4 regions of the Pseudomonas sp. GW821-FHT11D10 genome follow, and region 3 is predicted to be linked to each of the others. Evidence: predicted binding sites of a transcription regulator. Region 3 holds the regulator's gene; each other region holds the start of a gene.
The links. Region 3 encodes FliA, which starts transcription of late flagellar genes. Its sites were predicted from a motif close to CTAAAGTTTNNNNNNNNNNNGCCGNTAA; they were not measured.

Region 1 (4,210 bases), on a different contig from region 3:
GCCGCGCCGATGGGTTTGAACGCGATTCTGAGCAACCCGCCGTTCCATGTCGGCGTGCACACCGATTATTTCGCCACCGAGAACTTGCTGCGAAAAGCAGCCAAACATCTGAAAAACGGCGGCGAACTTCGCCTGGTTGCCAACAGCTTCCTGAAGTATCAACCGTTGATCGAAGAGCATCTCGGGGTCTGCGCGATCAAGGCCGAAGGCAATGGTTTCCGGATTTACCGGGCCAAGCGCGGCTGAAAATTAGCACTTGCCGAATGGATTCTGCCTAGGCAGAATCCGCTCCGTCCTAGGGGAGTAGTCTCCCACGAGCGCCAAGCTCGTCCGGCATACGTCAACATACTTGATCCTCAGATCATGGCGTATGCGACCCAAGCGTCCGCAGCAGACGGATCGCAGGGTTTGACAAGACCTATGACACGCACACCTTACCCGGGGCGGGAAGGCTGTACGTGTCATAGCCGTGTCGACCCGCCCCTTAGGAAATCCTGATGTTGGACTCGTTACTCGTTCCCACCGCAATCGTTGCCTTGGCCGAAATCGGCGACAAGACGCAACTGCTCGCGCTGATTCTCGCCGCTCGCTTTCGCAAACCCTGGCCGATCATCGCCGGTATCGTCGCTGCGACCCTGGCCAACCACGCGGCAGCCGGTGCGGTCGGCGCCTGGTTCGGCAGTTTCTTCTCCGATTCGGTCCTGCACTGGATTCTCGCCGCGAGCTTCGCCGCCACCGCCCTGTGGACGCTGGTGCCAGACAAGATGGATGACGATGAAGCCAGCACCGCCCGCAAGTTCGGGCCATTCCTGACCACGCTGATTGCGTTCTTCCTCGCGGAAATCGGTGACAAGACCCAGATCGCTACCGTGATGCTGGCGGCGCAATACCCGGAGCTGTGGCTGGTGATCATCGGCACCACGGCGGGCATGCTGATCGCCAACGTGCCGGTGGTACTGGCGGGGAATTTTGCGGCGGAGAAACTGCCGCTGACCCTGATCCGTCGACTGGCCGCCTCGGCATTCCTGATCCTGGCGATCGTCGCGGTGTACAAGGCGATGCAGAGCAGCGGCTGGGTTTGATCCGGCAGATCGCTCCCGCACTGAGTGCGGGAGCGATCATGGCTTCAGGACTTGGGCGCTTTCTCGTAAAGCGGCATGACCTTCGGAATCGCCGCCTGCAACGCAGCCGTACGGCTGCTGGAAGACGGGTGAGTGCTCATGAACTCCGGCGGTGCGCCTTCAGAGGCCTTGCTCATCTTCTCCCACAGAGTGATGGCGGCATTCGGGTTGTACCCGGCACGCGCGGCGAGTTCCAGACCGATCAGGTCGGCCTCGTTCTCGTTGGCGCGGCTGTTGGGCAGCGTCATGCCATAGTTGGCCACGGTGTCGGCCAGCGCCAGGCTGTCCTGACCCAGGCCGAGCAACGCACCGGCGCCCTGCTTGGCCATTTCGATGCCATAAGCCTTGGACATTGCTTCACGACCGTGCTCGCGCAGGGCGTGGGCGATTTCATGGCCCATGACCGCGGCGATTTCATCGTCGGTGAGCTTCAGGCTGTCGATCAGCCCGGTGTAGAAAATGATCTTGCCGCCAGGACCGCAGTTGGCGTTGAGCTCGTCGCTCTTGATCAGGTTCACTTCCCACTTCCACTGCGCCGAATCCGGACGGAAGTTCGGTGCCTGGGCGATCAGCCGGTTGGCGATGGCCTGAATGCGTTTGGCGTCATTGCTGGTCTTGTCCAGCACGCCTTTGCTGGACGCTTCGCCCACGGTCTTCTGATAGGACTGGGCATACATCTGGTCGACCTCTTGCGAGGACAGCATGCTGAACATGTACTGCTTGCGCTCCACGCCCACGGCACCGCCGCTGGTGGTGTTGACCGACTGACAGCCGGCCAGCAACAGCGCCGCGCTCAGTGCACTTACAACCAATGTCTTGTTCATTCAAAAGCTCCCTGAAAACCTGCCGCGTATCCTAGGCGGGTAATTGTATCGACGCCAGATACACCGGACGTGTTGCACACACTTTCAGAAGCCGCCCGCCAGACCTGTAGGAAAAAATTCACATCCGCCACCACGCCCGCTGCAACTGCGTCGCGCACTGATCCATTTGCGACATTCGGCGGCAATTACTCGCGCCGTGCCTCATGGCGCAATCGTGGCTGCCGATACAGCAGCGCAGACGTCCTCTCGCGTGCGGAGCTCCCATGAAGTTCAAGTCGATCCAGTTTTCCGTGGCCGCCCTGGCCGGCGCCATCGTACTCAGCGTAGTCGCCGCGCTGGTGCTGTATGCGCTGTTCTCCGGTGCCCGCACCCAGGAGATGGTCCAGCAACGGACCCAGGCCCAGTTCGAGCAAGTCATCGAACAGCGCCTGACGTCGCTGGCACAGACCCAGGTCAGCCAGATCCAGCGCGAACTGGAAGCGCCGCTGTTGATTGCCGGCGGACTGGTACGCGTCAACGCCCTCCTCGGCACGCCGGGCGCCGATGGTCAACCGCGACTGACCGTCAGCCGTGAGCAACTGATCAGCCTGATCAAGGAAAACGTCGAGAAGAACCCGAAGATTCTCGGCACCTACATCGGTTGGGAAAAGAACGCACTGGATCACAACGATGCGGCCTACGTCGGCACCAGTGTGGTCGGCATCGACGCCGCCAACGGGCGTTTCCTGCCGTGGTGGTTCCGCAACGACGACGGCACCCTCGGTCTGGACAAACTGGTGGACGTCGACGACCAGAAAGTCCTGTCCACCGGCGTGCGCGCCAGCGAGTACTACCTGTGCTCGAAAGAAACCAAAAAATCCTGCGTGATCGATCCCGCCCCGTACAAGGTCGGCGACAAGATCGTCATGCTCGCCTCCTTTATTGAACCGATCATGCTCAACGGCGCCTTCCAGGGCATCGTCGGCGCCGACCTGTCGGTGAACTTCATCCAGGAAATGCTCCTGGGCGCCAACCAGAAACTGTACAGCGGCGCCGGGCAAATGGCCCTGATCGGCGGCAACGGCCGGATCGTTGCCTACACCAAGGACCCGAGCAAATTCGGCGAGAAAGTCAGCGACATCCTCGACGCCCAGCAGATTGCCAACATGGCCAATCTCAAGCGCGGCGAAGTGACCTACACCGTCAATAAAGAGCAAGGCCGGATCGAGTTGTACCTGCCGTTCGGCATCGGCCAGACCGACGCGCGCTGGACGCTGATGCTGCAACTGCCGCTCGACGCCGTGATGGCAGATCTGCAAAAGCTGCAAGGCGACCTCGACGCCCAGCGTAAATCCGACACCTTCGGCATGGCCATGGTCGGCCTGATCATTGCCGGCCTCGGCCTGCTGGTGATCTGGCTGGTGGGCCATGGCATCGCCCGCCCGCTCAAACAGATGGTGACCATGCTCGATGACATCGCCCAGGGCGAAGGTGATCTGACCCGTCGCTTGAGCAGTGATCGCAAAGACGAACTCGGCTCCATCGCCAAAGGCTTCAATACCTTCCTCGCCAAGTTGCAGGGGATGATCACGCAGGTGGTGTCGTCGGTACAGAGCGTCAGCGATTCCTCGGAGCACACGGCGGACATCGCGATCCGGACCAATATCGGCATTCAGAAGCAGATGGCCGAGATCGATCAGGTCGCCACCGCCGTGCAGGAAATGACCGCCACCGCGCAAGACGTGGCGCGTAACGCGACCCAGGCCGCGCAAGCGGCCAGCCACGCCGATCAGGCCGCCAGCCAAGGCATGCAAATCGTGCGCGATACGTCGAATTCGATCGGCGTGCTGGCCGTGGAAATCGGCAAGGCCGTGGACGTGGTGCAGACCCTGGCCAAGGACAGCGAAAACATCAACGCGATCCTCATCGCCATTCGCGGGATCGCCGAGCAGACCAACCTGCTGGCCCTCAACGCGGCGATCGAAGCGGCCCGCGCTGGTGAACAAGGACGCGGTTTTGCGGTGGTGGCCGACGAGGTGCGCAACCTCGCGCAGAAAACCCAGAAGGCCACCGAAGAAATCCAGAGCATGATCCAGCAACTGCAACAGGGCACCCGCGATGTGGTGCGGGTCATGGAAGACAGCCAGAACCGCACCGACGAAAGCGTGCAACACGCGGCCAAGGCGGCCGAAGCGCTGGAGACCATTACTCAGGCGGTATCGGTGATCAACGACATGAACACCCAGATCGCCAGCGCCGCCGAAGAACAGAGCGCGGTGGCCGACG
Region 2 (4,210 bases), on a different contig from region 3:
CGAGGTAGATGTTATCCACCGAACCGTCGTTGAAGCCGCGCATTGCCACGTAGTCGTAACGGTGCGTGGCGCCGTAAGGGTTGGTCAGCACGCCTGGGGTGTAACGCATGGCCTGGGACACGGTTTGCGAGCCTTGGTCATCCATTTGCTCGCGGGTGACCACGGACACGCTTTGCGAAGTTTCCAGCAGCGCGGTACTGGTCTTGGTGGCGATCTGGCTGTGCGTCGCGTTGTAGCCATCCATGCTGCCCAACGCGTTGCCGAGGGCGAAGCCTTTGATGTCCGTGGTCGGCAGGGCCAGTGCTTCGATTTCTGCGACGGAGCGCAACACATAGCTGCTGCCGTCCTGGCTGACCGCCTCCAGACCCGAACCACCGAGCAGATGACTCAGCGCCTGATCGGTCGAATACTCGCCCTGCACGCCGGGTGATTGTCGGCCTTGAGTCTGCTGTGGGGTCATCGACAAGGTGATGCCGGCTTGGCGTGCGAACTGGTTCAGCGCCTCGCCCAATGGCCCGGCGGCGATGTTGTAGCGGTGGCTGCTGACTTCGCTGGCATTGGCCGCCATGCTCAGGCTCGGCAACACGCCAACGCCCAGTGCGGTAGAAAACAGCGCCGCCCGAACGGCGTGACGCAACAGGCCAGATTCGGCAGAGAAATTCAGAGGGTTCTTACAGGTAACGCGCGCAGTCATTGTAGGTTTCCGTAGGCAGTCGCGAAGGCTGAGTTGAAGTGCTTACTGACTAAGCCGGACGTGCCGCGAAAACCCGCCAAAATAAATTCAGACCACAGACTCCAGCGTCACCCACCAACGGGTGCGGTAGCGCAATTGCACCGGCAGGGTCTGCGGCAGGATCGCCAGCAGCTTGTCGGTGTCCTCAAGACGGAACACGCCGGACAGGCGCAAATCCGCAATGTCCGACGCACAGTTCAGAAAGCCCTGGCGATACCGGCCGACTTCGCTGAGAAAGTCGCCCAGCCGCATGTTGCGAGTCACGATCAGCCCGTCGACCCAGGCACCGGCGTCCATGTCCAACGGCGGCGCCGGGCGAATTTGATGGTGATCGATCAGATAGCTCTGACCGGCGATGGCCTCTGTCGAGTTGCCGGCGGAGTGAATCGCGACTCGGCCACTGGTGACGCTCAGTCGCGTGCATCCATCTTCCTGGCGCAGAATGAATCGCGCCTTGAACGGCTCGTAACTGCCATGACGACTCTGCACCCGCAGCGGTCGATCAATCGGCGCACCTTCATCGGCACCGCCACAGGTGACGATGATTTCGCCACGGGTCAGTTTGATCAGCCGCTGTTGTGCGGTGTAATCGAGATCCACGCTGCTGGCGGTGTTGAGCTCGATCCGCGTGCCGTCCGGCAGCTGGAAGCCACGGCGCTCGCCGGTGGCGGTGGCGTAGTCGGCGCTCCACTGTTGCCAGGCGGAAGTATCGCTGGCCAGCCATCCCGCTGAACCCATCAGCAGCGCGCCGGACAACAGCTTCAACGCCTGACGTCGACCCAACCCCTGCGCACTGTTTTCCAGCGTGTTGAACGCCACCTGCGCTCCGGGCACGGCACGCAGGTTGTGGGTCAGTTCGGCTTGCAGAGACTGCACCCGTTGCCAGGCCAGTTCGTGATCATGGTGTTCAGCGCGCCATTGTTCGCACTGGCGATTCAGGCGCGGGTTGCCATGGTTGTTGCGCAGACGCAGGAGCCAGTGAATGGCCTGTCGGACGACCTGCTGCGGTGGCTCGGCGCGTCGGCCAAGCGAGAGGTTATCCACCGGCATCAGTTTTCGTACCGCAGCACGTAGCAGTGAAACAGGGCGTCGGCGACGTAGCGTTCTACCGAGCGCAGGGACAGGCCCATCTGCTCGGCGATCTGCTTGTGGGTCAAACCTTCGCACTGAGCCAGCAGAAATGCCTGACGCACTTTCGGCTTCAAGCCTTCAAGCATGCGGGCAATGCCCTCAAGCAGTTCGATCACCAAGGCGCGGGATTCGGCACTCGGGGTTTCGGCTTCAGGCAAATGAGCGATGGTTTCCAGATAGGCGCGTTCGATTTCTTCTCGGCGCCAATGATCGATCACCAAACCCCGAGCAACCGTGCGCAAGAATGCGCGAGGTGCCTTGAGTTCCAGACGCTCGGTGCGTTGCAGCAGGCGCACGAACGTGTCCTGAGCCAGATCCGCCGCATCGGCGGCATTGCCCAGTCGCGCGCGCAACCAGCCGTTGAGCCAACCGTGATGACTACTGTAAAGCGCCTGTACTGCAAACTCAGGTGAGGACATGAACGCGACAGCCCGAACGTCACAAATGATAATTAGTCGCATTGTCATCAAGGGTTACAGAATTTGCAACCGGCGCTGCAAAACAGTCATCAAAAAATGACAGGCGAACGCTCTGGCACGCCGTTCGGCGGGAATCTGGCAGAAATGCCGTCCATTTCCTGCAAAGCCCTAAGTTTTCTCCGAAGCGTGCCGACAGACTGGTGAGACATGCGTGCACCAAAGTAGAGCGGCCATCAGAACGCTGCCTGCGCTGTACATGGAATGTTGCATCCGGAACGCATCCCCACTTTTGGCATAAGAAGTCCCATGAAATGAATCTCAAGTTCAGCCATAAAATCCTGTTGGCCGCCTCGGGCGTCGTGGTCCTGGCGTTCGCGCTGTTCACTTTGTACAACGACTATCTGCAGCGAAACACCATTCGCCAGAACCTCCAGTCCTCGGTCCAGCAGGCCGGCGACCTGACCGCCAGCAGTGTGCAGAACTGGATGAGCGGGCGGATTCTGGTACTGGAAAATCTCGCACAGAACGTCGCCCATCAAGGCAAGAACGCCGACTTCCCGGGCCTCGTCGATCAACCGGCCTTCACCTCGAACTTCCAGTTCACCTACGTCGGTCAGGCCAACGGTGTGTTCACCCAGCGCCCTGACGCGAAGATGCCGGACGGCTACGACCCGCGTCAGCGTCCCTGGTACAAGCAGGCCGTGGCCGCTGACCAGACCATGCTGACCCCGCCATACATGGCCGCCGTTGGCGGTCTGGTAGTGACCATCGCCATGCCGGTGAAAAAGAACGGCGAGCTGCTCGGCGTCGTGGGCGGTGACCTGAGCCTGGAAACCCTGGTGAAGATCATCAACTCGGTGGACTTCGGTGGCCTGGGCCACGCGTTCCTGGTCAGCGGTGACGGTCAGGTGATCGTCAGCCCGGATAAAGACCAGGTGATGAAGAACCTCAAGGACATCTACCCGAACGCCGATGTACGCATCCAGAAGGGCAACCAGAACGTGGTGCTCAACGGCCAGGAACGCATCCTGTCGTTCACCCCGGTCGCAGGTCTGCCGAATGCCGAGTGGTACATCGGTCTGTCGATCGATCGCGACAAGGCCTACGCCGCACTCAGCCAGTTCCGCACCTCGGCACTGATCGCAATGTTCGTCGCCGTCGGCGCGATTGCAGTCTTCCTGAGCCTGCTGATCACCGTCCTGATGCGTCCGCTGATCACCATGGGCCGCGCGATGCAGGACATTGCCCAGGGTGAAGGTGACCTGACCCGTCGTCTGGTAGTGGAAAGCAAGGACGAGTTCGGTGAGCTGGGCAGTTCGTTCAACCAGTTCGTGGAGCGGATTCACGCTTCGATCTCCGAAGTGTCTTCCGCGACTCGCCACGTACACGACCTGTCGCAACGGGTGATGGCATCGTCCAACGCCTCTATCATCGGCTCCGACGAGCAAAGCGCGCGCACCAACAGCGTGGCCGCCGCGATCAATCAACTGGGTGCTGCCACCCAGGAAATCGCCCGCAATGCTGCCGATGCTTCGCAACACGCCAGTGGTGCGAGCGAGCAGGCCGATGACGGTCGTCAGGTGGTCGAGCAGACGATTCAGGCCATGACCGAGCTGTCGCAGAAGATCAGCCTGTCGTGCACCCAGATCGAAACCCTGAATGCGAGCACCGATAACATCGGCCACATTCTCGACGTGATCAAAGGCATCTCCCAACAAACCAACCTGCTGGCGCTCAACGCGGCCATCGAAGCGGCCCGTGCCGGCGAAGCCGGACGCGGTTTTGCGGTGGTGGCGGACGAGGTGCGTAACCTCGCTCACCGCACGCAGGAATCGGCGGAAGAGATCCACAAGATGATCACCTCGCTGCAGGTCGGCTCCCGTGAAGCGGTGACCACCATGAACGCCAGTCAGGCGTCCAGCGAAGA
Region 3 (4,210 bases):
TGTCCGGCCCGTTGTCCCGTGACCTGCTGTCGATGATCACCGAGATCGATGAACCTCGTCAGGCCTGGCGCATGCTGCTGGCGCACCTGGCGCGGATGATTGCCGTACCGGAAGTCGAGCCGCTGGAAGAGGGCGGTGTGATTGCCATGGTCGGTCCTGCCGGCATGGGCAAGACCACCACCCTCGCCAAGCTGGCCGCCCGCTATGTGCTCAAGTACGGCGCGCAGAACATCGCGCTGGTGAGCATGGACAGTTTCCGCATCGGCGCGCAGGAGCAGCTCAAGACGCTGGGTCGCATCCTCAATGTGTCGGTGACCCACGTCGATCCGGGCCAGTCCCTGGTGCAGGCGCTGGATCCACTGCTGCGCAAACGCGTGGTGCTGATCGATACCGCCGGCCTGCAGGCCAGCGATCCAGCCCTGCGCATGCAGCTGGAAAGTCTGGCCGGTCGTGGCATTCGGTCGAAAAATTATCTGGTGCTGGCAACCACCAGCCAGAAACAGGTTCTAACCGCCGCTTATCACAGTTACAAGCGTTGCGGGCTCGCCGGGTGCATCCTGACTAAACTGGATGAGACGGCAAGCCTTGGCGAAGTGCTGAGCTTGGCGATCAGTCACGAACTGCCGGTCGCCTACCTGACCGATGGGCCGCGTATTCCGGATGATCTGCATCTGCCGCGCCGTCATCAACTGGTCAGCCGCGCCGTCAGCGTGCAAATGCAGGAAGAACCCAGCGAAGAAGCCATGGCTGACATGTTCGCTGATATCTACCACAGTCCGACCAAGCAGGTTGGCTGAGGTAATGAACAGTTTTCGTACCTACATCGATGGCCTGCCACGCATTGTTCCGGTTGTGAACGCGCAGCCAGTAATGTGGCCTCCGTCTATGCAAGACAAGGTAAAGAAATAACATGGGCAGCATGCATCCCGTACAGGTGATCGCGGTGACCGGCGGCAAAGGTGGCGTCGGCAAGACTAATGTGTCAGTGAACTTGTCCCTGGCGCTGGCAGAGCTTGGCCGTCGGGTCATGCTGCTGGACGCCGACCTGGGGCTGGCGAACGTCGACGTTCTGCTGGGCCTCACACCTAAACGCACCCTGGCCGACGTGATCGAAGGCCGCTGCGAGCTGCGCGACGTGCTGTTGCAAGGCCCCGGCGGGATCCGCATCGTGCCGGCCGCTTCCGGCACCCAGAGCATGGTTCACCTGAGCCCGGCCCAGCATGCTGGCCTGATTCAGGCGTTCAGCGACATCGGCGACAATCTCGACGTGCTGGTGATCGACACCGCTGCGGGTATTGGTGACTCGGTAGTCAGTTTCGTTCGCGCTGCGCAAGAAGTGTTGCTGGTGGTCTGCGACGAGCCGACCTCGATCACCGACGCTTACGCGCTGATCAAACTGCTGAACCGCGATTACGGCATGAACCGCTTCCGCGTCCTGGCCAACATGGCCCAGAGCCCGCAGGAAGGTCGCAATCTGTTCGCCAAGTTGACCAAGGTCACGGATCGCTTCCTCGACGTCGCCCTACAATACGTCGGCGCAGTGCCCTACGACGAAAGCGTGCGCAAGGCGGTGCAGAAGCAGCGTGCGGTCTATGAAGCCTTCCCGCGTTCCAAGTGCGCACTGGCGTTCAAGGCGATCGCACAGAAGGTCGACACCTGGCCGCTGCCCGCCAACCCGCGCGGTCACCTCGAATTTTTCGTCGAGCGCCTCGTGCAGCAAACGGCAGGACCTGTGCTATGACCGCCAGCGGTATGAACCTTTACAAAAAGTCGGCGCGTGACGCGCAGTACGAGCTGATCGAGCGTTACGCGCCACTGGTCAAACGCATCGCCTACCACTTGCTGGCGCGATTGCCGGCCAGTGTGCAGGTCGAAGATCTGATCCAGGCCGGCATGATCGGCCTGCTCGAAGTCTCGACCAAATACGACGCCAGCAAGGGCGCCAGTTTTGAAACGTACGCGGGCATCCGGATCCGCGGTGCGATGCTCGATGAAGTCCGTAAGGGGGACTGGGCGCCACGCTCGGTTCACCGCAATACCCGTATGGTCAGCGACGCGATTCGCTCGATTGAAGCTAAAACCGGCCGTGACGCTAAAGATCACGAAGTTGCGGCCGAACTCCAATTGAGTCTCGACGATTACTACGGGATTTTGAACGACACCCTGGGCAGCCGGCTGTTCAGTTTCGACGACCTGTTGCAGGACGGCGAACACGAAGGGCTGCACGAGGATGGCGCCAGTGCTCATCTGGAGCCGTCGCGCGATCTGGAAGACGAACGTTTCCAGGCCGCGCTGGCGGACGCGATTGCCAATTTGCCGGAGCGTGAGCGACTGGTGTTGGCGCTGTACTACGACGAAGAGCTGAACCTCAAGGAGATCGGTGAAGTCCTTGGCGTCAGTGAATCGCGGGTCAGCCAGTTACACAGCCAGTGCGCGGCCCGCTTGCGGGGGCGTTTGGGGGAGTGGCGAGCGCGCTGAAGGCAGTGTGGGGACACTGCGAACGAGGCTGGTGCGGTGGTGAACGGCACCGGTCTTGCTCTGTTGTGCTCCAGACAGTCATCGAGTGTTTTGCCGGATTGATTGAAATGGCGCGTCCAGGTGCTGGACGCGTTTAAGACTGCTTGGAGGTCGAATTGAACAAAGACATGAAAATCCTCATCGTTGATGACTTCTCAACGATGCGGCGGATCATCAAGAACCTGTTGCGTGATCTCGGGTTCACCAACACTGTCGAGGCCGACGATGGCACCACTGCCATTCCGGTGCTCAACAGCGGCAGCATCGACTTTCTGGTAACGGACTGGAACATGCCCGGCATGACCGGTATCGACCTGCTGCGCCACGTGCGCGCCGATGAAAAGCTCAAGCACCTGCCAGTACTGATGGTGACCGCTGAAGCCAAGCGCGAGCAGATCATCGAAGCGGCCCAGGCCGGCGTGAACGGCTACGTGGTCAAACCTTTCACGGCCCAGGCGTTGAAAGAAAAAATCGAGAAGATTTTCGAACGCATCGGCTGATGAACGCGCGGGGGAGCTATGGAGCATAAAGAATCTTCACAGGGCGACTTCGAGTCGACCCTGAAAAAACACGCGGTCGAACTGGTCGAAAGCCTTGAAAAGGGCAGGTTCGGCGACGCTGTGCAACTGATCCATGAGCTCAATCAGACCCGTGACCGTGGCCTGTACCAGGAAGTGGGCAAGCTCACGCGTGAACTGCACAGTGCGATCGTCAATTTCCAGATCGATCCGCACATGCCGCAGGCTGAGGAAGTGTCGCAAATCACCGACGCTACCGAGCGCCTGGGCTACGTGGTCAAACTGACCGAAGCTGCCGCCAACCGCACCATGGATCTGGTGGAAAGCGCGACCCCTGTGGTCAATGGCCTGGCTGACGAAGCCCAGGCCTTGAGCGCCGATTGGAGCCGCTTCATGCGCCGTGAGGTCGGGGCTGAAGAGTTCCGTGAACTGGCGCGCCGGGTCGACGGTTTTCTGGCACGCAGCAGCGCGGACAACCGCGCGGTGTCGAGCAATCTGAACGACATTCTGCTCGCCCAGGATTACCAGGACCTCACAGGCCAGGTGATCAAGCGCGTGACCCAATTGGTCACCGAAGTCGAAAGCAACCTGCTCAAGCTCGTGCTCATGGCCAGCCAGGTGGACCGCTTTGCGGGCATCGAACATGACCGTGCGGCGATGCTTGCTGAAAAAGATCCACAAAAACATCTCTCGCAGGGTGAAGGTCCGCAGATTCATGCCGATAAACGAGAAGACGTTGTGTCCGGTCAGGACGATGTGGACGATTTGCTATCCAGCCTTGGATTTTGAGTTTTTTTGGGTTTTTAGACCTGTAGGAGCACCCCATTAATGAGCTTCGGCGCCGATGAAGAGATCCTTCAGGATTTCCTGGTTGAGGCCGGCGAGATTCTTGAGCAACTGTCCGAACAACTGGTCGAGCTGGAAAGCCGCCCGGATGACGCAGATCTGCTCAACGCAATTTTTCGCGGTTTCCACACTGTAAAAGGGGGCGCCGGCTTCCTTCAGCTCAACGAGCTGGTGGAGTGCTGTCACATCGCCGAAAACGTGTTCGACATCCTGCGCAAGGGTGAACGACGCGTCGATGCAGAACTGATGGACGTGGTGCTCGAAGCGCTGGACGCGGTGAACAGCATGTTCAGCGAAGTCCGCGATCGCAGCCCGATCACCGCCGCCAC
Region 4 (4,210 bases), on a different contig from region 3:
GACTTGCAGTTGCGAGTCGAACTCAGGATCTGAAAAGCCCCGATCTGCTCCCTTTCCCCCTCGCCCCCTTTAGGGGGAGAGGGCTGGGGTGAGGGGGTGGCTTTTGATCTTGACCTTGATCTAAAAAATCAAAGGCTAAACCGCCCAACCATATTGTTCAGATCCAGCGCCAATCGCGACAGCTCATTACTAGCCGCACTGGTCTGATTCGCACCGGTTGCCGATTGCACCGACAGATCGCGGATGTTCACCAGGTTGCGATCCACTTCCCGCGCCACTTGCGCCTGTTCTTCGGCGGCGCTGGCGATCACCAGGTTGCGCTCGTTGATTTCAACGATGGCCGTGTTGATCGTGTCCAGCGACAGGCCGGCGCCACGGGCGATGTTCAGGGTCGATTCGGCGCGTTCGGTGCTGTTGCGCATCGAATCCACGGCGTGTTCGGTGCCGCTCTGGATGCTGCCGATCATGCGCTCAATCTCGCTGGTCGACTGCTGGGTGCGGTGCGCCAGGGCACGAACTTCGTCAGCCACCACGGCAAACCCACGACCGGCTTCACCGGCACGGGCCGCTTCAATCGCAGCGTTCAGTGCCAGCAGGTTGGTCTGGTCAGCCAGGCCACGGATCACGTCCAGCACCTTGCCGATGTCGCGGGATTCGTTGGCCAGATCGCCGATCAGGGTCGCGGTGCTCTGTACGTCGGCGCTCATCCGCTCAATGGCGCTGACGGTTTCCTGCACCAGATCACGGCCGTCGCCGGCGGAGGTGGTGGCGTTCTTCGAGGCTTCCGAGGTGCTGACCGCGTTGCGCGCTACTTCTTCAACAGCGCTGGTCATCTCGTTGACCGCCGTGGCGGCCTGCTCGATTTCGTTGTTCTGCTGGGTCAGGCCACGGGCGCTTTCGTCGGTGACGCTGTTCAGCTCTTCGGCGGCGGACGCCAGTTGAGTGGCCGAGCCAGAAATCCGCTGCAGGGTATCGCGCAGCTTCGACTGCATCTTGGCCATGGCCGCCAGCAGGCGACCGGCTTCGTCGGTGCCGTCAACGTGGATCGGCTGGGTCAGGTTGCCTTCGGCGATGGTTTCCGCCGCATCCAGTGCCTTTGCGATCGGCTTGGTGATGCTGACGGTCAGCAACCAGGCGAACAGGAAGGTCAGGCCAGTGGCGATCACCAACAGGGTCACCACCAGATTGAAGGCCGAGGAATACTGGTCGGCGGCCTGCTGGTTGGTTTCGCTGATCTGCTGGCCGTTGATCTGCATCAGGCGGTTGAGCACGGTGTTCATTGCTTCGGAGTTGTCGAGCAACTGGGTGTTCAGCAGGTTGCGCAGCTCATCCACCTGGTTGTTGCGCGACAGGGTTTTCATCCGGTCTTCGATCTGGCGGTACTGACCCAGCAACTGCACGTACTGATCGTAGGCCGCACGCTCTTCGGGGCTGCCGATCAACGGCTCGTAATCGGTCTGGGCCTTGCGGATCTGCTGGTTGCGCATCTCCAGCAGATCGACGGTTTTCTGCTGGACGTCCGGCTCGCGGTTCACCAGCAAACGGTACGACAGCACCCGTAGGCGCAGGGTCAGCTGGGTGAACTCGTCGAGGTTCTTGATGCTCGGCACGCTGCTGGAGGAAATGTCCTCGGCGGCGCCGCGGATCTTGCTCATCTGGTTCAGGGCGAACACACCGAGAATCAGCATCAGGCCGCCGATCAGGGCGAAGCCGGTGAACGCCCGGGGGGCGATATTCATATTGCGAAGGGACATGGGGCGTATACCAGGAAGGGCCGCATCCATGCGGGCTGAGACTGCTGTTGGATGACTTATCGGTCATACGACTAAAGTCTTGAGTCGGTGCGCGTATTTGTCGCATCCGCACCCAAGCGACGAAGTGCAGGAACCAGATCGGCAGATCACAGTCTCTAAGACTCGCAAGAACGGTCGAGCCGCCAGGAAAATCAAGGCCTTGCGCCGGTTTAACCCTGGCGTCAACGACGACTTTTCTTTATCGTACGCGCCCTTTGAAAAAGCCCTGGAAGATCAAAATGTTGGAAGCATCCCTCAGCCAATTGGAACAGCTCGTCAGCGACCTGGTGCAACAGAACCAGACCCTGTCGGAAACCAACCAGACCCTGTCCACGGAACTGGCCCAGGCCAAGGATGAAAACGAAAGCCTGCAACTGAGCCTGATGGAACAGGAAGAAAAGCACGGCGCCACCGCCGCGCGCATCCAGGCCTTGGTTGATCGCGTCAACGCAGGTCCTGTCAGCGCATGAACCACGGCACAGCAGGGGTAAAAGTCATCTCCATCATGGGGGAGGACTATTCGATCAAGGCACCGGCCGGGGAAGAACAGACCCTGCTGGACGCCGCATTGATGCTCAAGGCCGCACTGGCCGACACCAAGCGCAAATACCCGACGCTGATCGGCGACCGCCTGCTGGTGCTGGCGGCGATGAATCTGTGCTCGCAGCAGATTGAAATGAAGAAGCAGCATCAGGAAGAACTCGAGCGTTACCAAGAGCAAGTCAGCGCCACGGTCGAGACCATCGCCAAGACCATCAATCAGGGTTGATGGGGTTGCGCACAACCAAAGAATAGGATTGTCGATTACGCTGTATACAATCGGCACGGCTGTTGCAGTGTTTCAGCCTCTTATTCTTTGGGGGTGCTCCATGCAGTTCTGGCGTCGCAGTATTCAATGGCAGCTGATCCTCGGTATGGGCACCGCCCTGCTGGTCAGCATTCTGATCGTGGTTGGCATTTATACCCTGGTGGTCAACCGCCTCGCCCAGAGCTATCTGGTCGAACAGGCGCTGCCGTCGAGCATCGAAGCGACGCGCAACGACATCGAACGAATCCTCGTTCAACCCCTCACCGCCGCCAAGGACATCGCCAGCAACACCATGGTCCGCGACTGGCTGGCCAATGGTGAAGACTCCGCCAAAACGGCGGGCTTCGCGCAGTATCTGGAAGGCATCCGCGCCGAACACAAGGCGTTTACTGCGCTGATCATCGGCACCGAATCCAATCACTACATCACCGAAAAAGGCCTGGATCGCACCCTCAGCCGCGACAAACCGGCCGATGCGTGGTTCTACTCCTTCCTCGACAGCAATCAGCCGCGAACCCTGAACATCGACAACGACGGGGCCACCGGAGAGCTGGCGCTTTTCATCGATTTGAAGGTGGAGCAGGCCGGCAAAGTGGTCGGTGTCGCGGGCCTTGGGCTGAGCATGAAAGAGCTGTCGGAGCTGATCCACAACTTCAGCTTCGGCGAACGCGGGAAGGTCTATCTCGTGCGTTCCGACGGTTTGATCCAGGTCCATCCCGAAGCACAGTTCAGTGGTAAGCGCACCTTGAGCGAGCAGATCGGTGGCTCGGCGGCACAAGCGGTCATGGGCCATAAAGTCGCCGCCAACAGCAGCTTCCAGCGTGACGGCGAAGACTTCCTCGCCTTCAGCCTGCCTTTGCGCGACCTCGGCTGGACCTTGGTGGCCGAAGTGCCGCAGTCGCAGATCTACGCCGAAGCCCGCCGGGCGATGTGGATGAGCAGCGGCATCGGTCTGGCGGTGGCGCTGGTTTGCCTGGCGCTGGTGATCTGGCTGGCTCAGGGATTGGTGCGACCGATTCGTCAGGTAACAGCTGCACTGGTAGCAATCGGTAGCGGTGGTGGAGATTTGACCCATCGGTTAGATTCCAGCCGCGCCGACGAACTGGGCGACCTCGCCCGGGGCTTCAACCGTTTCCTCGACAGCCAGCGCGGGATGATCGGCGAAGTGCTGACCACCAGCGAGCGTCTGCGTGTTGCCGTCGGCCAGGTGGCCAGGGTTGTGGATAACACCGCCGAACGCTCCGGCCGTCAGCAGGAAATGACCGACATGGTCGCCACCGCCGTCCACGAGATGGGCCTGACGGTGCAGGAAATTGCCCAGAACGCCGGCAATGCTGCGCTCGCCTCTCAAACTGCGCGCGATGAAGCGATGCAGGCGCGGGAAGTGGTCGGCGGTTCGATTCGCCATATAGAAAGCATGTCCGATGAAATCGGCGTTGCCGCCGGCGCAGTGGGGGAGCTGGCGCATCAGGTGGCGTCGATCGATCAGGTGCTGGCGGTGATTCGCGGGGTGTCAGAGCAGACCAATTTGCTGGCGTTGAACGCTGCCATCGAAGCGGCGCGGGCCGGAGATATGGGGCGTGGTTTTGCGGTGGTGGCGGATGAAGTG

Region 1: AC1RT4_RS28060 (methyl-accepting chemotaxis protein) is a predicted target of FliA. The motif match lies at 2,146-2,173, and genes of this name have one in related genera.
Region 2: AC1RT4_RS26960 (methyl-accepting chemotaxis protein) is a predicted target of FliA. The motif match lies at 2,452-2,479, and genes of this name have one in related genera.
Region 4: AC1RT4_RS17235 (methyl-accepting chemotaxis protein) is a predicted target of FliA. The motif match lies at 1,811-1,838, and genes of this name have one in related genera.

Annotation. Positions count from the first base shown of each region.
Region 1 is NZ_JBXARR010000013.1:56,633-60,842, forward strand. Features, by position in the region: gene AC1RT4_RS28045 (methyltransferase) at 1-246, shown strand, start outside; yybP-ykoY riboswitch at 286-410, shown strand; gene AC1RT4_RS28050 (TMEM165/GDT1 family protein) at 498-1,082, shown strand; gene AC1RT4_RS28055 (M48 family metallopeptidase) at 1,127-1,945, opposite strand; gene AC1RT4_RS28060 (methyl-accepting chemotaxis protein) at 2,209-4,210, shown strand, end outside.
Region 2 is NZ_JBXARR010000012.1:3,212-7,421, forward strand. Features, by position in the region: gene AC1RT4_RS26945 (TonB-dependent siderophore receptor) at 1-694, opposite strand, end outside; gene AC1RT4_RS26950 (FecR domain-containing protein) at 782-1,783, opposite strand; gene AC1RT4_RS26955 (sigma-70 family RNA polymerase sigma factor) at 1,783-2,283, opposite strand; gene AC1RT4_RS26960 (methyl-accepting chemotaxis protein) at 2,595-4,210, shown strand, end outside.
Region 3 is NZ_JBXARR010000003.1:110,977-115,186, reverse strand. Features, by position in the region: gene flhF (flagellar biosynthesis GTPase FlhF) at 1-797, shown strand, start outside; gene fleN (flagellar synthesis regulator FleN) at 911-1,741, shown strand; gene fliA (RNA polymerase sigma factor FliA) at 1,738-2,478, shown strand; gene AC1RT4_RS10680 (chemotaxis response regulator CheY) at 2,646-3,017, shown strand; gene AC1RT4_RS10675 (protein phosphatase CheZ) at 3,036-3,824, shown strand; gene AC1RT4_RS10670 (chemotaxis protein CheA) at 3,864-4,210, shown strand, end outside.
Region 4 is NZ_JBXARR010000005.1:162,711-166,920, forward strand. Features, by position in the region: gene AC1RT4_RS17235 (methyl-accepting chemotaxis protein) at 129-1,754, opposite strand; gene AC1RT4_RS17240 (hypothetical protein) at 2,033-2,263, shown strand; gene AC1RT4_RS17245 (cell division protein ZapA) at 2,260-2,562, shown strand; partial or broken gene AC1RT4_RS17250 (cache domain-containing protein) at 2,708-3,733, shown strand; gene AC1RT4_RS17255 (methyl-accepting chemotaxis protein) at 3,869-4,210, shown strand, end outside.